Regions from separate parts of the Janthinobacterium woesei genome, predicted to be linked through region 1. Evidence: predicted binding sites of a transcription regulator. Region 1 holds the regulator's gene; the other holds the start of a gene.
The links. Region 1 encodes FliA, which starts transcription of late flagellar genes. Its sites were predicted from a motif close to CTAAAGTTTNNNNNNNNNNNGCCGNTA; they were not measured.

Region 1 (7,889 bases):
TGGGGCCGGGCAAACGCACGCCATAGCTTTCCAGGTGGTACAGCATGATCCAGACGATGGCCAGCGCACGCAGCAAGTCGAGGCCGGGCAGGCGCGATGCGTACGGGACAGGAAGCACCATGCGCACCGGCGGCAGGCCTTAGCCGCCGGCCTTCTTCGGCTGGTGGCCCAGCTTGAGCAGCGCGGCCAGGATGGCATCGACATGCTCGCCCTGCACTTCGATCACGCCATCCTTGACGGTGCCGCCCGAGCCGCACTGGGTGCGCAGCTGCTTGCCCAGCAGGGCCAGGGCGATGGCGTCCAGCGGCAAGCCCTTGACCACGGTGACGCTCTTGCCGCCACGGCCCTTGGTCTGGCGCGACACGCGCACCACGCCGTCGCCAGCAGGCGCCGCCTTCGCTGTCGCCTTGCAGGCGCACTGCGCCAGCGGCTGGCGGCAAGCGGGGCACATGCGGCCCGTTTCGGTGGAATACACAAGACCGCCCTGGGAACTGCTTTTCATGATGGAGAGATAAAAGAATGGACAGGCCGCGATTGTACCAAGCGGCGGCGTTCAGTTGGCAGGCGCTACAGGGGGCGCGGTCGGCACTTCCGTCACCGTTTCCGGGATGCCCGACAGGATCGTTACGGCGACCCTGCGGTTGCGCGCGCGCCCTTCCGGCGTGGCGTTCGGCGCCACGGGGATGTTGTCGGCGTGGCCCACGGCCGTCAGGCGCGACGCCTGCACGCCGCTGGCAATGAACAGGCGCACCACGGCGCTGGCGCGCGCGGCCGACAATTCCCAGTTCGAGGCAAAGCTGGAATTGCTGATCGGCGAGATATCCGTATGCCCTTCCACCTGTACGGCGTGCGTGTCGTCCTTGAGCAGCACCGCCACGGCGCGCAGGGCCTGGTCTGATTCCGCCGTCAGGCGCGCCGCGCCCGGGTCGAACAGCACGCTGGCGTTGATTTCCACGCTCACGCCGCGGCTCGTCTGCGTGACCCGCACTTTGCCTTCCTTGACCAGCGGCGCCAGCGTGGACGTGAGGTCCTGCGCCAGGCGCGTCATGTGTTCGCGCTCGCGGCGCAGGGCTTCCGTGCGGCGTTTCAGGGCCGGGTTCGGCAGCGCGATGGCCTGCGGCGCTTCCATGATGATGGGCGGCGCGCCCTTGTCCAGGCTGAAGGCCTGGCCGATGGCGTTCTGGAAGACGCGGTATTTTCCTTCGTTGACTTGCGAAATCGCATACATGACGACAAAAAAGGCGAACAGCAGGGTGATGAAGTCGGCGTAGGAAATCAGCCAGCGGTCCTGGTTGTCCGGCTCTTCGTCATACTTCCTGCGTGCGCGCCGCATCATGCTCAGTACTCGTGCAGCAGGCTGGCCACGCGCTCTTCGATGATGCGCGTATGGTCGCCGGTGGCGATGTCGTACAGCACGGCGGCCGTGATTTCATACTGCAGCACGCGGCGCGTGACGATGGCCTTGAGTTTATTTGCCACCGGCAGGAACAGCAGATTGGCCAGGCCCACGCCATAGATGGTCGAGACAAAGGCGACGGCGATGCCGCTGCCTAGCTTACTTGGGTCGGTGAGGTTTTCCATCACATGGATCAGGCCCAGTACGGCGCCCAGGATGCCGATGGTGGGCGAATAGCCGGCGGCGGACTCCCACACCTTGACGGCCTGGCGCTCGGCCATTTCGTAGGCGGAGATTTCCACGTCGAGCAATTGGCGCAGCTTGTCGGGCGCGATGCCGTCGACGATCATGCGCAAGCCCTTGGCGTTGAAACGGTCGGCCGTGTTTTCCATCAGGCGTTCGAGCGCCAGCGGACCGTCGCGGCGCGCCGTCAGGCTCCACTGGCCGATGTCGCGTGCCAGCGCGGCGCGCGCATCAAACGGCGGCAAAAACACCCAGCGCAGCATTTCCAGGCCGCGCACGAAGGTGCGCAGCCGCGTTTGCAGCAGCACGGCGCCGAAGGTGCCGACGATGACGATGGCAAAGGCGGCCGGCTGCAGCAGCGAGGCCATCTTGCCGCCTTCCAGTGCCTGGCCGACCAAGAGGCCCGCCAGCGCCAGCGCCAGCCCGATTACGCTGGACCAGTCCACGCCTGCTCCCTCAAGGTTGCGCGCAGGCGCGCGACGGCCTGGGTATGCAGCTGCGAGATGCGCGATTCGGACACGCCCATCACTGCGCCGATCTCCTTCAGGTTCAGCTCTTCTTCGTAATACAGGCCCATGAGTATTTTCTCGCGTGGCGGCAGCGCGTCGATGGCATCGATCACGGATTGCCGGAAATCGGTATCGAGCAGGGAACGTAATGGGTCGCTGTCTTCGTCCACGCAATGGCGGTCGAGGAAGCTGTCATTGCCGTCAGGGTCATGAAAATCTTCGTAGTACACCAATTGGTGGCCGCCGCCGTCGCCCAGCATTTCCTGGTAGTCATGCAGCGACATTTTCAGCAGCTTGGCCACTTCCGACTCCGTCGGCGGATGGCCCAGGCGCTGCTGCAGGGTACTCATCGCCTCTTCGATCTTGCGCATGTTCTGGCGCATGCTGCGCGGCAGCCAGTCGCTGGTGCGCAATTCATCGAGCATGGCGCCGCGGATGCGCAGCACGGCATACGTCTCGAACTGCGCGCCATGCGTTTCTTCATAGCGGCTGATGGCGTCCAGCAGGCCGATCATGCCGGCCTGGATCAGGTCATCGACCTCGACCGAAGGCGGCAATTTCGCCTTCATGTGGTGCGCCAGACGCTTCACCAGCGGAATATGCTCCGTCAGCAAATAGTCCTTGTTCGATTTCCCTTTGACCGTGTACATAGGCTGCTTATTATTGTAGATGCTTATCGGGTGCTACGAATGGATTCAGGCGCTGAAATGGTGTGCACTCCCCGTCTGGCACAAGGTCGAACCGAGCACCGGCGCCGCCGAACGCACCAGCCGCTCGGCCAGTGCGCGAAAGGCCACCGATGCCCCCGCCAGCGGAAAGGCATCGACCACGCTGCGGCCCAGCCGCGCCGCGCGGTGCAAATACTCGTCGGCAGGCACCGACCCCATCGAAGTCAGTTTCACGGCCAGGTAACGGCTCGCCGCCTGCGCCATATTATCGTATACCACTTTTGCCTCGGATTCGGAAGCGCCGGTGACAAGAATGCCAAACGGACGCCGTCCCAATTCCTGGCTCAGGCGCTTGACCAGGCAGTAGGCCGCCTTGATCGAGGTGGCGCTGGTCGACACCTGCACCACGATGTCGGACGAGGCCATCAGCGGTACGGGGAAGCAGTCGCCCTGCTGCGCCACCACGCCGTCGACCAGCACGATGCCGCTCTGGCGCGCCATCACCTCGAAGGTCTTGCCCAGGCGGCGCGTGTCGTCATCGCCCGCATAGTCCGCGCTATCCATCAGATGGTTGCGCGCGCCCACGCCCAGGTAGGCCACGCCAAAGCCCTGCGGCACCTGGTGGATCACCTGGTTCAGGCCGCACTGCTGGCGCGCCACGTCGAGCAGGCTGGCGCCGTGCGCCAATCCCAGGCGCGAGGCCACGCCATCGCTGCCGCCGCTGGCGTCCACCAGCAGCACTTCATTGCCGCCATACGCCAGCGAGGCGCCCAGGTTCACCAGCATGGCGCCCTTGTCGTCCTGCGGCGTGGCCGACAAGAACGTCATCACGCGCGGCTGCGGGCCGGCCAGCATGCGGCGCAGGCCTTCGGCCTGGTCGAAATCGAAATTAGCCAAGGTGCACCCCGCGCGCTTCATTGTTGCGGGCAGCCGCCTGCGCCATCAGCAGCGGCAGTTCGGCGTCCGAAAACTGCGTCGCCGCCGTATCGCGCTTGAGCTTGAAGGCGCGGTCGATCAGGTAGCCGCGGTCGGCCAGGTGCAGGTCTTCCGGCACGCGCTGGCCGTTCGACACATAAAACAGGTTCAGCTTCTGGCGGATCACCACGTCGAGCACATTGCCGATCGAGGCCGCTTCATCGAGCTTGGTCATGATGCAGCCGGCCAGGCCGCTGCCCTGGTAGGCGCGCACCACTTCGTTCAAGGTTTCCTGCGTTGCCGTCGAGTTCAGGCACAGCAGGCGTTTCACCTCGGCGCCGGCGCCCGACAGCATGGCCACCTGCTGCGTCACCATCTGGTCGCGCTGGCTCACGCCCACCGTATCGATCAGCACCGTGTGCTTGTTCTTGAGTTCCCTGAGGGCGATGCGCAAGTCCGCTTCATCCTTCACCGAATGCACCATCACGCCGAGGATCTTGCCGTAGATGCGCAGTTGTTCGTGCGCGCCGATACGGTAGGCGTCGGTGGTGATCAGGGCCAGTTTTTCCGGGCCGTGGCGCATCACGCAGCGCGCCGCCAGCTTGGCCGTGCTGGTGGTCTTGCCCACGCCGGTAGGTCCCACCAGCGCAAACACGCCGCCCTGCTCCAGCATGGCGTCTTCATTGGCCACAGCATTCAGGTTACGGCTGAGGACGGTCTTGATCCAGCGCATGCTTTGTGCGCCGTCCAGGCCGGCCGGCAGCTTGTCGATCAGGTAGCGTGCCAGGCTGGCCGAAAAACCGGCGGCCAGCATTTCGCGCAGCACCACGGTTTTTTGCGGCTCGCGCTGCTGCGTCGAACCCCACGAGATTTCCGCCAGCTGGGTTTCCATCATGCCGCGCATGGCGCGGATTTCATTCATCATGCCGCTCATCTCGGCGGCGGCGTTGTCCTTCACATGCGCCAGCGCGCTGGCCATCATCTGCTGCATGCGGGCCATGTCCACTGGCTCGCCAGCTGCCTGGCGCGGCGCGGCAGGACGGGGCGCAGCCGGGCGCTGGGCCGGGGCGGCCGGACGCTGCGGCGTGGCGAACTGGGTCTGCAACTGCGGGCGCGGCTGCGCCATTTCGGAGGCGGCCGGCGGTGAAGCCAGCGAGGCGGCATCGTCATTGGCCAGCGCGAGGATTTCCACCACGCCATCGGCCTGGCGGTTCGACAGGATCACGGCATCGGGGCCCAGCGCTTCGCGCACCTTGCGCAGCGCATCGCGCGACGAGGCACCGGTAAATTTTTTCACATTCATGGCCGGCCTCCCGAGGCGGGTTGGGCGCTGTATTGGCTGAACTGTGTGACCATCATCGACTCCTGTTGCTTGAGTGCTGTCTTCCACATGAGACACAGATCACTCGGACAGTTTCCATTATTAGCGATGCACTAAGGAAACGATCGAAGGAACAGGACGGGAAAGTACCCGTTATTCAGTTTTGCCGTGAGGAAATTGATGTTTTTAGCCCTAAAACAAAGGCTGGGGTCAGATCCCGATGCTAATCAAGGCAACTATTGCGCGCCCACCAGGCTGGTGACGCGAATCGTCTTGGTTTCCGGCACTTCCGCATGCGACAGCACTTTCAATTGCGGCAAGGCGCGGCGCAGGAAACGCGACAGCAGGGCCCGCAGCGGCGCCGGCACCAGCAGCACCGGCGTCAAGCCCAGCGCTTCCTGTTGCTGGGCAGCCAGCCCCGCCTGGTGCGCGATGGTGTCGGCCAGGCCAGGCTCGATGCCTGCGCCATCGCCGCCATTGCCCATGGCTTGCATCAGCAGGCGCTCCAGGCGGCTGTCGAGCGTCATCACGGACAGCTCGGCCGCGCCGGGGAACAGTTGCTGCACGATGGCGCGGCCCAGGGCCACGCGCACCAACGCCGTCAGGTCGTTCGCGTCTTGCGTCTGCACCGTATGCTCAGCCAAGGTTTCGATGATGCTGCGCATGTCGCGGATGTGCACGCCCTCCATCAGCAGGTTCTGCAGCACTTTTTGCAGCGTCGACAGCGACAGCATCTTCGGCACCAAGTCTTCCACCAGGCGCGGCGACTCCTTGCCCAGGTGGTCGAGTAGCGACTGCACTTCGGCGCGGCCCAGCAGTTCGGAGGCATGCGAGGTAATCAGGTGGTTCAAGTGCGTGGCCACAACGGTGCCCGCGTCAACTACCGTGTAGCCCATCGATTGCGCCTGGTCGCGCAAGGTCGCCTCGATCCAGGTGGCCGGCAAGCCGAACGCCGGGTCGGTGGTGGCCACGCCGGGCAAGTGGCCGCTGGCCATGCCGGGGTTGATCGCCAGGAACTGGCCATTGAACGCTTCGCCAACCCCCACTTCCACGCCCTTCAGGGTGATGCGGTAGGCCGACGGCTTCAATTCCAGGTTGTCGCGGATATGCACGGGCGGCGCCAGAAAGCCCACTTCCTGGGCGAATTTCTTGCGGATGCCTTTGATGCGCTTGAGCAATTCGCCGCCCTGCGTCTTGTCGACCAGCGGGATCAAGCGGTAGCCCACTTCCAGGCCCAGGGTGTCGACCGGCATGATGTCTTGCCAACTGGCTTCTTCCTGCTCGGGCGCGACAGTCGCTTGCGGCGCGTCGGCTGGCTTTTCGGCCGCCTCCTGCGCCTGCGCCCGCTTCTTGCTGATCAGATAGGCACAGCCGGCCAGCATGGACGCCAGCAAGATGAAGACCATGTTCGGCATGCCGGGAATCATGCCCATGCCGCCGATAATACCGGCCGTGATATACAGCACTTGCGGTTTCGCAAACAATTGCCCCACCAGCTGGGTGCCGATGTCCTGGTCGCTGGCCACGCGCGAGACGACGATACCGGCCGCCGTGGAAATGATCAGCGAAGGAATCTGCGCCACCAGGCCGTCACCGATGGCCAGCAAGGTGTAGTTCTTCAGCGCTTCGGCAAAACCCATGTCGTGCTGCAGCAAGCCTACCAGCAAGCCGCCGACGATATTGATGATGGTGACCATGATGCCGGCGATGGCGTCGCCGCGCACGTATTTGCTGGCGCCGTCCATGGCGCCATAGAATTCCGCTTCCTGCGCCACTTCCGTGCGGCGGCGGCGCGCTTCGTCTTCGCCAACCAGGCCAGCGTTCAAGTCGGCATCGATGGCCATCTGCTTGCCGGGCATGGCGTCCAGCGCGAAGCGGGCGCCCACTTCGGCGATACGGCCGGCACCCTTGGTCACCACCGTGAAGTTGATGATCGTCAAGATGATAAACACGACGATACCGACCGTGAAGTTACCACCAATCAAGAAGTGGCCAAACGCTTCAATCACTTTACCGGCCGCATCGGTGCCCGTATGGCCTTCCGTCAGCACCACGCGCGTAGAGGCCACGTTCAGCGACAAACGCAGCATGGTCGACACCAGCAAGATTGTCGGGAAGGCCATGAAGTCGAGCGGCTTGACCGTGTACAGCGCCGTCAGCAGCACGATGATGGACAGCGCAATATTGAAGCTGAAGAAGATGTCGAGGATGAAGGCCGGCAGCGGCAGCACCATCATCGCCAGCAGCATGATGATGATGACCGGCGCGGCGATACCCTTGCTGGCGCTGCTGCCCATTCCGCTGAGCCAGGCTGGCATTCTCAGGCCGTTCATGGTGTACTTCCTTTATTCTTGTCTGCGGCGTCTGCTGCCGGTGGCGTCTGTGACGCGGGATTGTGTGGATCGAGTTCGGGCGGCACGTCCAGCTTCTTCGGCTTGTCGGGGCGCTGGCCATTGCCATTGCCGTAGCTGCGCAGCTGGAAGACATAGGCCAGCACTTCGGCCACGGCGCCATACAGCGCCTCGGGAATCTCGTCGCCGATCTCCGTGTGCTTGTACAGCGCACGCGCCAGGGCCGGCGCTTCCAGGATGGCGACCTTGTGCTCGCCAGCCAGTTCGCGGATCTTCGCGGCCACCTCGTCGATGCCCTTGGCCACCACCTGCGGCGCGCCGCGCGAATTCTCGCCATATTTCAGCGCCACCGCATAGTGGGTCGGGTTGGTCACCACCACGTCGGCCGTCGGCACGTCGGCCATCATGCGCCGGCGCGACATTTCATGCTGCATCTGGCGGATCTTCGCCTTGATCTGCGGATTGCCGTCCGATTCCTTCGCCTCC
Region 2 (7,889 bases), on a different contig from region 1:
CGATGCAGCGTTCGCGCTGGACGAGCAATTTGACCTGGGCGGGCAGCTGCGCCTGTGGCTGGCGCATGCGGTGCTGGTGGCAATGTTGCCTGGCCCGGTAACTGATCGAAAGTTAATCGACAGCTAATCGAAAGCGCGCAGCAGGCGCGCTTCGCCCGTATGATCGCGGTGCAAGGCGTTGGCGGCCACGGTGGCGTCCATCATGCGCACCACTTGCTCTTCTTCGAAACGGGCGAGCTCGGCCGTGGCCGCGACGAGGGCCACTTCCAGCCTGGCGCGCGCGCTCTGGTACAGGCTGCTAGTGTATTTGTCTGTGTTGCGGAGCAATTCTTCCGCATTTTCGATGACCTGGCGCAAGTCGCCGATCAGGCGCTCCTGGCTGCGCGTACCTTGTTCGGGCGTGTCCATGGCGCTTCCCTTCTGCAATCGATAAAGATGTGGCGAGCGTATCGTGGCAGCTTGAGTCAGGCATCCGGGCGGGCTGGAAGCATGGGCCGCTCGCGCGCCCCATGCCGGGATCAGGCGGGAGCGACGACCGTGATACGGATATCGCCCACGCTGACGAGCTGGCCGGCGCGGATCTTGGCAGTCTTGCGCAATTCCTTCTTGCCATCGACCTTCACTACGCCGCTATCGACCATGACCTTGCCTGCGCCCCCGCTGTCGCACAGGCCGACCAGCTTCAATAGCTGGTTCAGCTCGACGAACTCGGATGTTAGTTCAAAGCTTACTTTTTGCATTGTATCCCTTATTGCAATGATGTGTTTTAAACACTTGATGGCGAACTAAACTAATCCATAGTTTACCTGAAGCCGCCAGCAATGCAGGGTGCATTCAGCTTTTGTTGGGGCGCGTCATCTCCAACGGCACGATCCACGCGCCAAATTGCTCCTCCGTCAGGAAGCCCAGCGCCAGCGCCGCTTCTTTCAAGGTCGTGCCTTCGTGCTGGGCCTGCTTGGCAATTTGCGCGGCCTTGTCGTAGCCGATGTGCGGCGCCAGGGCCGTGACCAGCATCAGGGAACGTTCCATCAGTTCGGCGATGCGCTCGCGGTTCGGCGCGATGCCATGCGCGCAATGCTCGTCGAAGCTGCGCATGCCATCGCCCAGGAGGCGCGCGCTTTGCAGGAAATTGTGCGCGATCAAGGGCTTGAAGACATTCAGCTCGAAATTGCCCGAGGCGCCGCCCACCGTGATGGCGACGTCGTTGCCAAACACCTGGCAGCACAGCATGGTCAGCGCTTCGCACTGGGTCGGATTGACCTTGCCCGGCATGATGGAGCTGCCCGGCTCGTTTTCGGGTATCGTGATTTCACCGAGGCCCGAGCGGGGGCCTGAGGCCATCCAGCGCACATCGTTGGCGATTTTCATCAGCGCCGTGGCCAGGGTTTTCAGGGCGCCGTGGGCGGCGACGAGCGCATCGTGGGCGGCCAGGGCGGCAAACTTGTTGCTCGCCGTCTCGAACGGCTGGCCCGTCAGGCGCGCCAGCTCAAAGGCGATGCGGCTGGCAAATTCCACGTGGGCATTCAAGCCCGTGCCCACGGCCGTGCCGCCGGCGGCCAGTTGCAGCAGCGGCGGCAGGGACGCGGTGATAATGTGCTCGGCAAAGTCCAGCTGCGCCACGTAGCCGGAAAATTCCTGGCCCAGGGTCAGCGGCGTCGCATCTTGCAGGTGGGTGCGGCCGATCTTGACGATGTCGGCAAATTGCGTGGCCTTCGCGTCCAGCGTGGCGCGCAGCTGGCGCAGCGGTGGCAAGACGCTGTTGGCGACGGCCAAGGCAGCCGCCACGTGGATGGCGGTGGGGAAGATGTCGTTCGAGGACTGGCCCAGGTTGACGTCGTCGTTCGGGTGCAGCAAGCGCTCGGCGCCGCGCAAGCCGCCGATCAGTTCGGAACCACGGTTGGCCAGTACTTCATTCATGTTCATATTGCTTTGCGTGCCAGAGCCCGTCTGCCACACGGCCAGGGGGAACTCGGCGTCATGCTTGCCGGCCAGCACTTCATCGGCCGCCTGCGTGATGGCCACAGCCTTCTTGCCATCCAATAAGCCCAGGTCCAGGTTGACGTGGGCGGCCGCGCGCTTGACGGTGGCCAGGGCGGCGATCAGTTCGGGTGGCATCTTTTCCGTGGAGATATGGAAGTGCTCAAGCGAGCGCTGCGTTTGCGCTCCCCAAAGCCGCTCGGCGGCTACGTCGATCGGGCCAAAACTGTCGCGTTCGATTCTGCTGCTCATGGCATCTCTTTCATCGATGGTGGGTGGATCGAGTGTACTCCAGGCGCCAAAAAGGCACAGGATGATGCTGTATTGCATCATTTTTTCCTGGCCTGGCTACATTTCTGCGATTTCCTGCCGTTAAAGACAGGCGAGTTCCCATTATTTATTATCAAAGCGATCAGTCCATGCCAAGTAACGTCTTTAACCGTTGGACCCTGATCGCGTGCACCGCCGCCAGCCTGGCGTTGCCGCCTGCCATGGCGGCCGAACTGGGTGAGGTGACGGTGCTGTCGCATGTGGGCCAGCCTCTGCTGGCCGAGATCGAATTGACGGCCCTGGCGCCCGGGGAAGTGAACGGCGTGGCCGTGCGCCTCGCCTCGCCCGATGTGTACCGGGGCGGCGGCATCAGCATGGATACGGCCCTGCAGGCATTGACTGTCACGCCGGTCGAGCGCGATGGGCGCCGCTATGTGCGCGTGAGTACCCAGCAGGCGATCCGGGCTGGCCACGTGCATATGTACTTGTTGCTGGGCAATGGCGGCAGCGCCATCGTGCGCCTGGCAACGTTGTGGCTGACGCCTGCGCCAGCGGCGGCCATCGCACCGCTCAAGCCTGCGCCAGCGCCAATATTGCCAGTATCGCCAATAGTGCCAGAATCTCCCGCAGCGCCCGATGCCGCCGCGCTGGCGGCGCGCGCGCGTGCCGCAGGACTGCTGCGCCCTGCCAGCGTGTTTGTTGCGCCGCCCGCCATGCCGCGTAGCGCGGTTCAGGCAGTCCGCCCGCCCATGGCCGTGCGTGCGCCAGCGCTGCGCCGTCCTGCCGCGCCGGTGGCGGCATGCGCGCCGCAGGCCAATGCAGCGCAGGGACTGGGACAGGGGCAGGGGCAGGCTGTAGCTTGCCTGGTGCTGGACCAGAAAAACGCGGCCCTCAACGACAAGCTGGGCGAACTGGAAGGCAAGATCGGCGTCCTGCAGCAAGCGTTGGCGCTGCCTGCCACGGCTGTAGCGCGCGCCGCCGTGCCGGGTGATGCTGCGCCAGCGCATGCCAAGCCCAGGCCTTTGCCGCCACCAGTTGCCGAGCAGAAAGCGGGCGGCAATGGTTTGCTGTGGCTGGGGGGTGGCACAGTGGCATTTTTGTTGCTGACGGCGTTCATCGTGTATGTCTTGCGCAAGCGTAAGGAGGCGGGTGAGCCAGCGGCGCCGTCGAAATACTGGGTCTTGCTGCGCAAGCCGTTCCGACGCAAGAAGCAGGTGCCCGTCCTGACGGAGGCGGTGGCGATGGAAGTGAATGAGGCGGAAGCGGCGGGCGGCGAGTCCGTGGCAGCACCGTTTTCGCGCTAGCCATGCGGTCAAGTCGCGAAAAAATTTGATCTAAAAAAAGATATTGAGAAAAATGCATGAAAAACGCTGCAGCGGTGTTGCTAATTTTTTAAAGATGGCGATATAATTAATTCAGTGGACTTGCTCTACGACAAAACAGTCCCAGCCTGGCGCAGCCACCAACGATAGTGTGGCGCGGAAAACAGGTGTAGCGTTGCATAAACGCCTGGGTCTGGAAGCGGTCTGCGATGCCAACGATGTGCTCGCGGACGCCGGATGCAACCGGCAGCGAGGCGACGCCAGGAGATACCTGGGGTTCGCCTTCCAAATTCCCCCCCCCCTCTTGTAAATAATGTATTGCGCGTAGCGCGCCGCAGCGTGCCACGGCAGCGCACCTTGCCATGGCGGCAGACGTAAAAAAAGCACCCGCGGGTGCTTTTCTTGTATGCGCCGTGGCCGTCCCGTCTTACATGCAGGCGCGCGATGCCGGCATCACGCTGGCCAGTTGCGCCATCCATGGTTCCGTGATGGTGCGGATTTCGCGGTCATTCGCCAGGATTTGCTTCAATAAATCGATCTTGCGCAGGCGTGCGGCGCCAGCGAGGGCAGGCACGCTGCCTGGCAGGGCGGCGCTGGCGGCACTGGCGCACTGGTTTTCCAGGGTATTCAAGCCATTCCAGTCGTTCGTACGTGCGGCCGCAACCATGTTATTGGTCAGTCCTGCAATATTTTCGTACATCGAGAGAACGTCGTTGGAGGTCATGAGCACACCCGTGAAAGTGAATGGATTACCGCTTGTCTAGATTAACGGCAGCCGCATTCGGAACTTGAGGGTTTTTTTGAAAAAAAGTGTCAATAATTTCAAAAGAGTGTCCTGGCTTGCCAGAATCGCCTGACAACCTGCATGGATGCTCGCTTGGCTATGCCGGCCGAGCGCAGCAGCACCTGCGCAACAAGCGCGCGCCAACACCGTAAAATGCTGCTATCTATGAGGAGCGCCATGAAGCCGAACCCACCGCAAGACCCCATCCACGCCATCACCAGCCGCACGCTGGCCCATTACGACGCCAGCGCCGAGCAGTTTTTTGAAGGCACGCGCGACCACGATGTCAGCCAGAATATCGATGCGCTGCTGCATGCCATCAATAAGCCCGCTCCGCTGGAGCTTCTTGACCTGGGCTGCGGCCCGGGCCGTGACTTGAAGGCGTTCACCGCCATGGGCCACCATGCGACGGGCGTCGATGGCTGCCCGCGTTTCGTCGAGATGGCGCGCGCCTACAGCGGCTGCAGCGTATGGCAGCAGGATTTTGTCAACCTCGACCTGCCCGCCGCGCAGTTCGACGGCGTCTTCGCCAATGCCGTGCTGTTCCACGTGCCCAGCGCCGCCTTGCCGGGCGTGCTGCGCGCGCTGCATGCGTGCCTGAAACCGGGCGGCGTGCTGTTCAGCTCGAATCCGCGCGGCCACAACCAGGAGGGTTGGAACGGCGCGCGCTATGGCAGCTACCATGACGAGGAACGTTGGGCCGCGTATGTGCAGGCGGCCGGTTTTAGCCTGATCGAGCAATATTACCGGCCGCCAGGCTTGCCGCGCGAGCAACAGCCGTGGCTGGCGACGGTGTGGCGCAAGGCGCTGTAAGCGTTGGAGTAGGGCTGGAGTACCTGCAGTGAGCATGTGTTAGGAAGCGTACATAGTCTTTGCGACATCGGGCGTAGTATGGACTCATCGACACGCAGCAAGCAGTTTTGAACTGGCGTGTGAGCCGCAGTGCCGGCCCCTGAGGCCGGACCACAGAGGTACCAACTACAGTGAGGATGTCATCATGAACAAAGATCAAGTCGAAGGTAAGCTGAAGGAAGTCGGCGGTAAAATCCAGGAACAAGCTGGCAAACTGGTCGGCAGCGAAGAACAGCAAGCCAAGGGCCTGTCAAACCAGGTCGAAGGCAAGGTACAAAAGAAAGTTGGCGATGTGAAAGATGCCGTAGAAACGGTCACGCGCAAGCCGTAATTCTGGCGCAAGCATAAAAAAACCGCCGCCTGTCGCGAGACAGGCGGCGGTTTTTATTTGATTTCTACTGGATGCAGGTCAAACTTACTTCGCCACACCCAGGTTTTGCTTGAAGAACGTTTCGATTTTCTTGTACACGTGGCGCTGGCCCGCGCGCGACGAGATGCCGTGCTTGGCGCCCGGATACGTCATCAGGTCGAACTGCACGCCACGGTTGACCAGCGCGTCGATCAAGCGCGTGCTGTTGGTAAACAGCACGTTATCGTCGGCCATGCCGTGCACCAGCAGCAGCGGCGAAGTCAAGCCGTCGAGGTGGGCGAACACGGTGCTCTTCTGGTAGCCATCCACGTTTTCCTTCGGCATGCCGAGAAACTGCTCAGTGTAATGGGTGTCATACAGCGACCAGTCGGTCACGGGCGCTACCGAGACGCCCATGGCGATCTTGTCTGATGCGGCGGACAGCAGGCGCAGGGTCATGAAGCCGCCGTAGCTCCAACCAAACACGCCGATGCGTTTCGGGTCGACGAAGCCTTGCTTGCCCAGCCAGTCGATGCCGACCAGTTGATCGGCCACTTCCGCTTTGCCCAGGTTGCGATAAATCGCGTCCGTGAAGGCGCGCTCGCGGCGCGAGGAACCACGGTTATCCAGGCGGAAGACGACAAAACCCTGCTGCGCCATGTACTGGTCGAAGTTGTTGCCCCAGCGGCGCGCCACGTGCTGCGAGTGCGGGCCGCCATAGGTCGACAGGAAGACTGGGTAGCGCTTGCCCGCGTCGAAGTTCGACGGTTTCAGCAGCGAGTAATACAGGGTCTGGCCATCGTTCGATTTCAGCGTGCCATATTCCGTCGGCAAATGATCGGCCTTGTATTTCGCGTATGGGTGGCTGGCGTTGAGCGCATTTTCTTCCAGCCAGCCCACCATCGTGCCGTCTTGGCGGTGGATGCTCACTTGCGGCGGCGTGGCCGGGTCGGAATACGTATCGACGAAGACGGCGCCGTTGCTGGCAAAGGTCGTGTCGTGCCAGCCATCGGCGCGGGTCACGCGCTGCGGCTTGTCGGCCGTGCTGCCATCGAGCGCCAGGGCGTAGGTCTGCTTGTCGATCACGGCGTCGCGGTTCGAGGCAACGAACACCTTGCCGGTTTTCTGGTTCACCGCCAGCACGCTGTCGATGCCCCATGCGCCGGAGGTCACCGGGTGCAGCAGCTTGCCGCTCATGTCGTACAGGTACAGATGGTTGTGGCCCGTGCGCTCGGACGACCACAGGAACTGGCCGTTGGCTAGGAAGCGCAGGTCGTCATGGATGCTGACCCAGGTTGTCGATGTCTCTGTCAGCAAGGTACGCTGCGCCAGGGTGGCAGCATTGACGGCGATCAAGTCGAGCGTCTTCTGGTCGCGCGACTGGCGCTGGTAAACCAGCGACTGGCTGTCCGCGCTCCAGTCGGCGCGCACCAGGTAAATGTCCGGGTTCGTGCCCAGGTCCACCTGGCGCTGCACGCCCGTTTCAGGCGATACGATCAGCAGTTGCACCAGCACGTTTGGGTCGCCGGCGGCCGGGTAGCGCTGCTCGACGACGTCGGTGCGGTCGGCGAAGATTTCGAAGCGGCGCACCACGGGCACGGGCGCTTCGTCATAGCGTTTATACGCGATGGCGCTATCGTCCGGGGCCCAGTAATAGCCGGTGCGCTGGGCCATTTCTTCTTGCGCCACGAATTCAGCTTCGCCGTTGTGGATGGTGCCCTTGCCGTCGGTCGTCAGCTGGCGTTCCTTGTCCGTCTTGAGGTCGATCACATAGATGTTTTGATCGCGCACAAACGACACGTAGCGGCCTTTCGGCGAGATTTTCGGATCGAGAACATTGCCCTTGGCGACCAGGCGCGCCTTGTCCGGGTGGGCCGCATCGACCAGGTACAGATTGCCGGCCAGCGGCACCAGCAGCTGCTTGCCATCGGGCGACCAGCTGTAGCTGAGAATGCCGTTCAGGCTGGCCGTGCGCTCGCGTTCGCGGCGCGCCTGCTCTTCGGGCGAAATCGTTTCATTCGGCACCAGCGCCTTGGAATCGACCAGGCGGTGCGTGCTCTTGTCCTTCAGCTTGAATTCCCACAGGTCGAGCTGGAACTGGTTGTCGGTGCGGCCGCGCAGGAACGTGACGCGCTCGCCGTCGGGCGAGACCTTCAGATTGCGCACGCCGGGGCCGGCCAGCGCAGGATCGGCGTGGATGCGTTCCAGGGTCAGCTTTTCAGCCGATGCGGGAACACTGGCCATCGCGGCCAGAAAACAAAGAATAAAACGCATGGATGTCTCGGTGATGGTAAAAGATTGGTCAAGAACAATTCTTGACGGCAAACGATACCAG

Region 2: a site for FliA is predicted at 4,336-4,362, ahead of ACQ4W6_RS06200 (flagellar protein FliT). Genes of this name have one in related genera too.

What each region holds. Positions count from the first base shown of each region.
Region 1 covers NZ_JBNYXW010000006.1:16,821-24,709, reverse strand. The annotation lists gene ACQ4W6_RS07815 (acyltransferase family protein) at 1-121, opposite strand, end outside; gene ACQ4W6_RS07810 (translation initiation factor Sui1) at 140-502, opposite strand; gene motD (flagellar motor protein MotD) at 554-1,333, opposite strand; gene ACQ4W6_RS07800 (flagellar motor protein) at 1,339-2,085, opposite strand; gene ACQ4W6_RS07795 (RNA polymerase sigma factor FliA) at 2,067-2,798, opposite strand; gene ACQ4W6_RS07790 (MinD/ParA family ATP-binding protein) at 2,844-3,713, opposite strand; gene flhF (flagellar biosynthesis GTPase FlhF) at 3,706-5,034, opposite strand; gene flhA (flagellar biosynthesis protein FlhA) at 5,289-7,385, opposite strand; gene flhB (flagellar biosynthesis protein FlhB) at 7,382-7,889, opposite strand, start outside.
Region 2 covers NZ_JBNYXW010000004.1:320,922-328,810, forward strand. The annotation lists gene bufB (MNIO family bufferin maturase) at 1-127, shown strand, start outside; gene ACQ4W6_RS06180 (hypothetical protein) at 124-408, opposite strand; gene ACQ4W6_RS06185 (RNA-binding S4 domain-containing protein) at 519-740, opposite strand; gene fumC (class II fumarate hydratase) at 835-2,229, opposite strand; gene ACQ4W6_RS06195 (type IV pilus assembly protein FimV) at 2,397-3,551, shown strand; gene ACQ4W6_RS06200 (flagellar protein FliT) at 3,997-4,293, opposite strand; gene ACQ4W6_RS06205 (class I SAM-dependent methyltransferase) at 4,531-5,166, shown strand; gene ACQ4W6_RS06210 (CsbD family protein) at 5,351-5,536, shown strand; gene ACQ4W6_RS06215 (S9 family peptidase) at 5,621-7,828, opposite strand.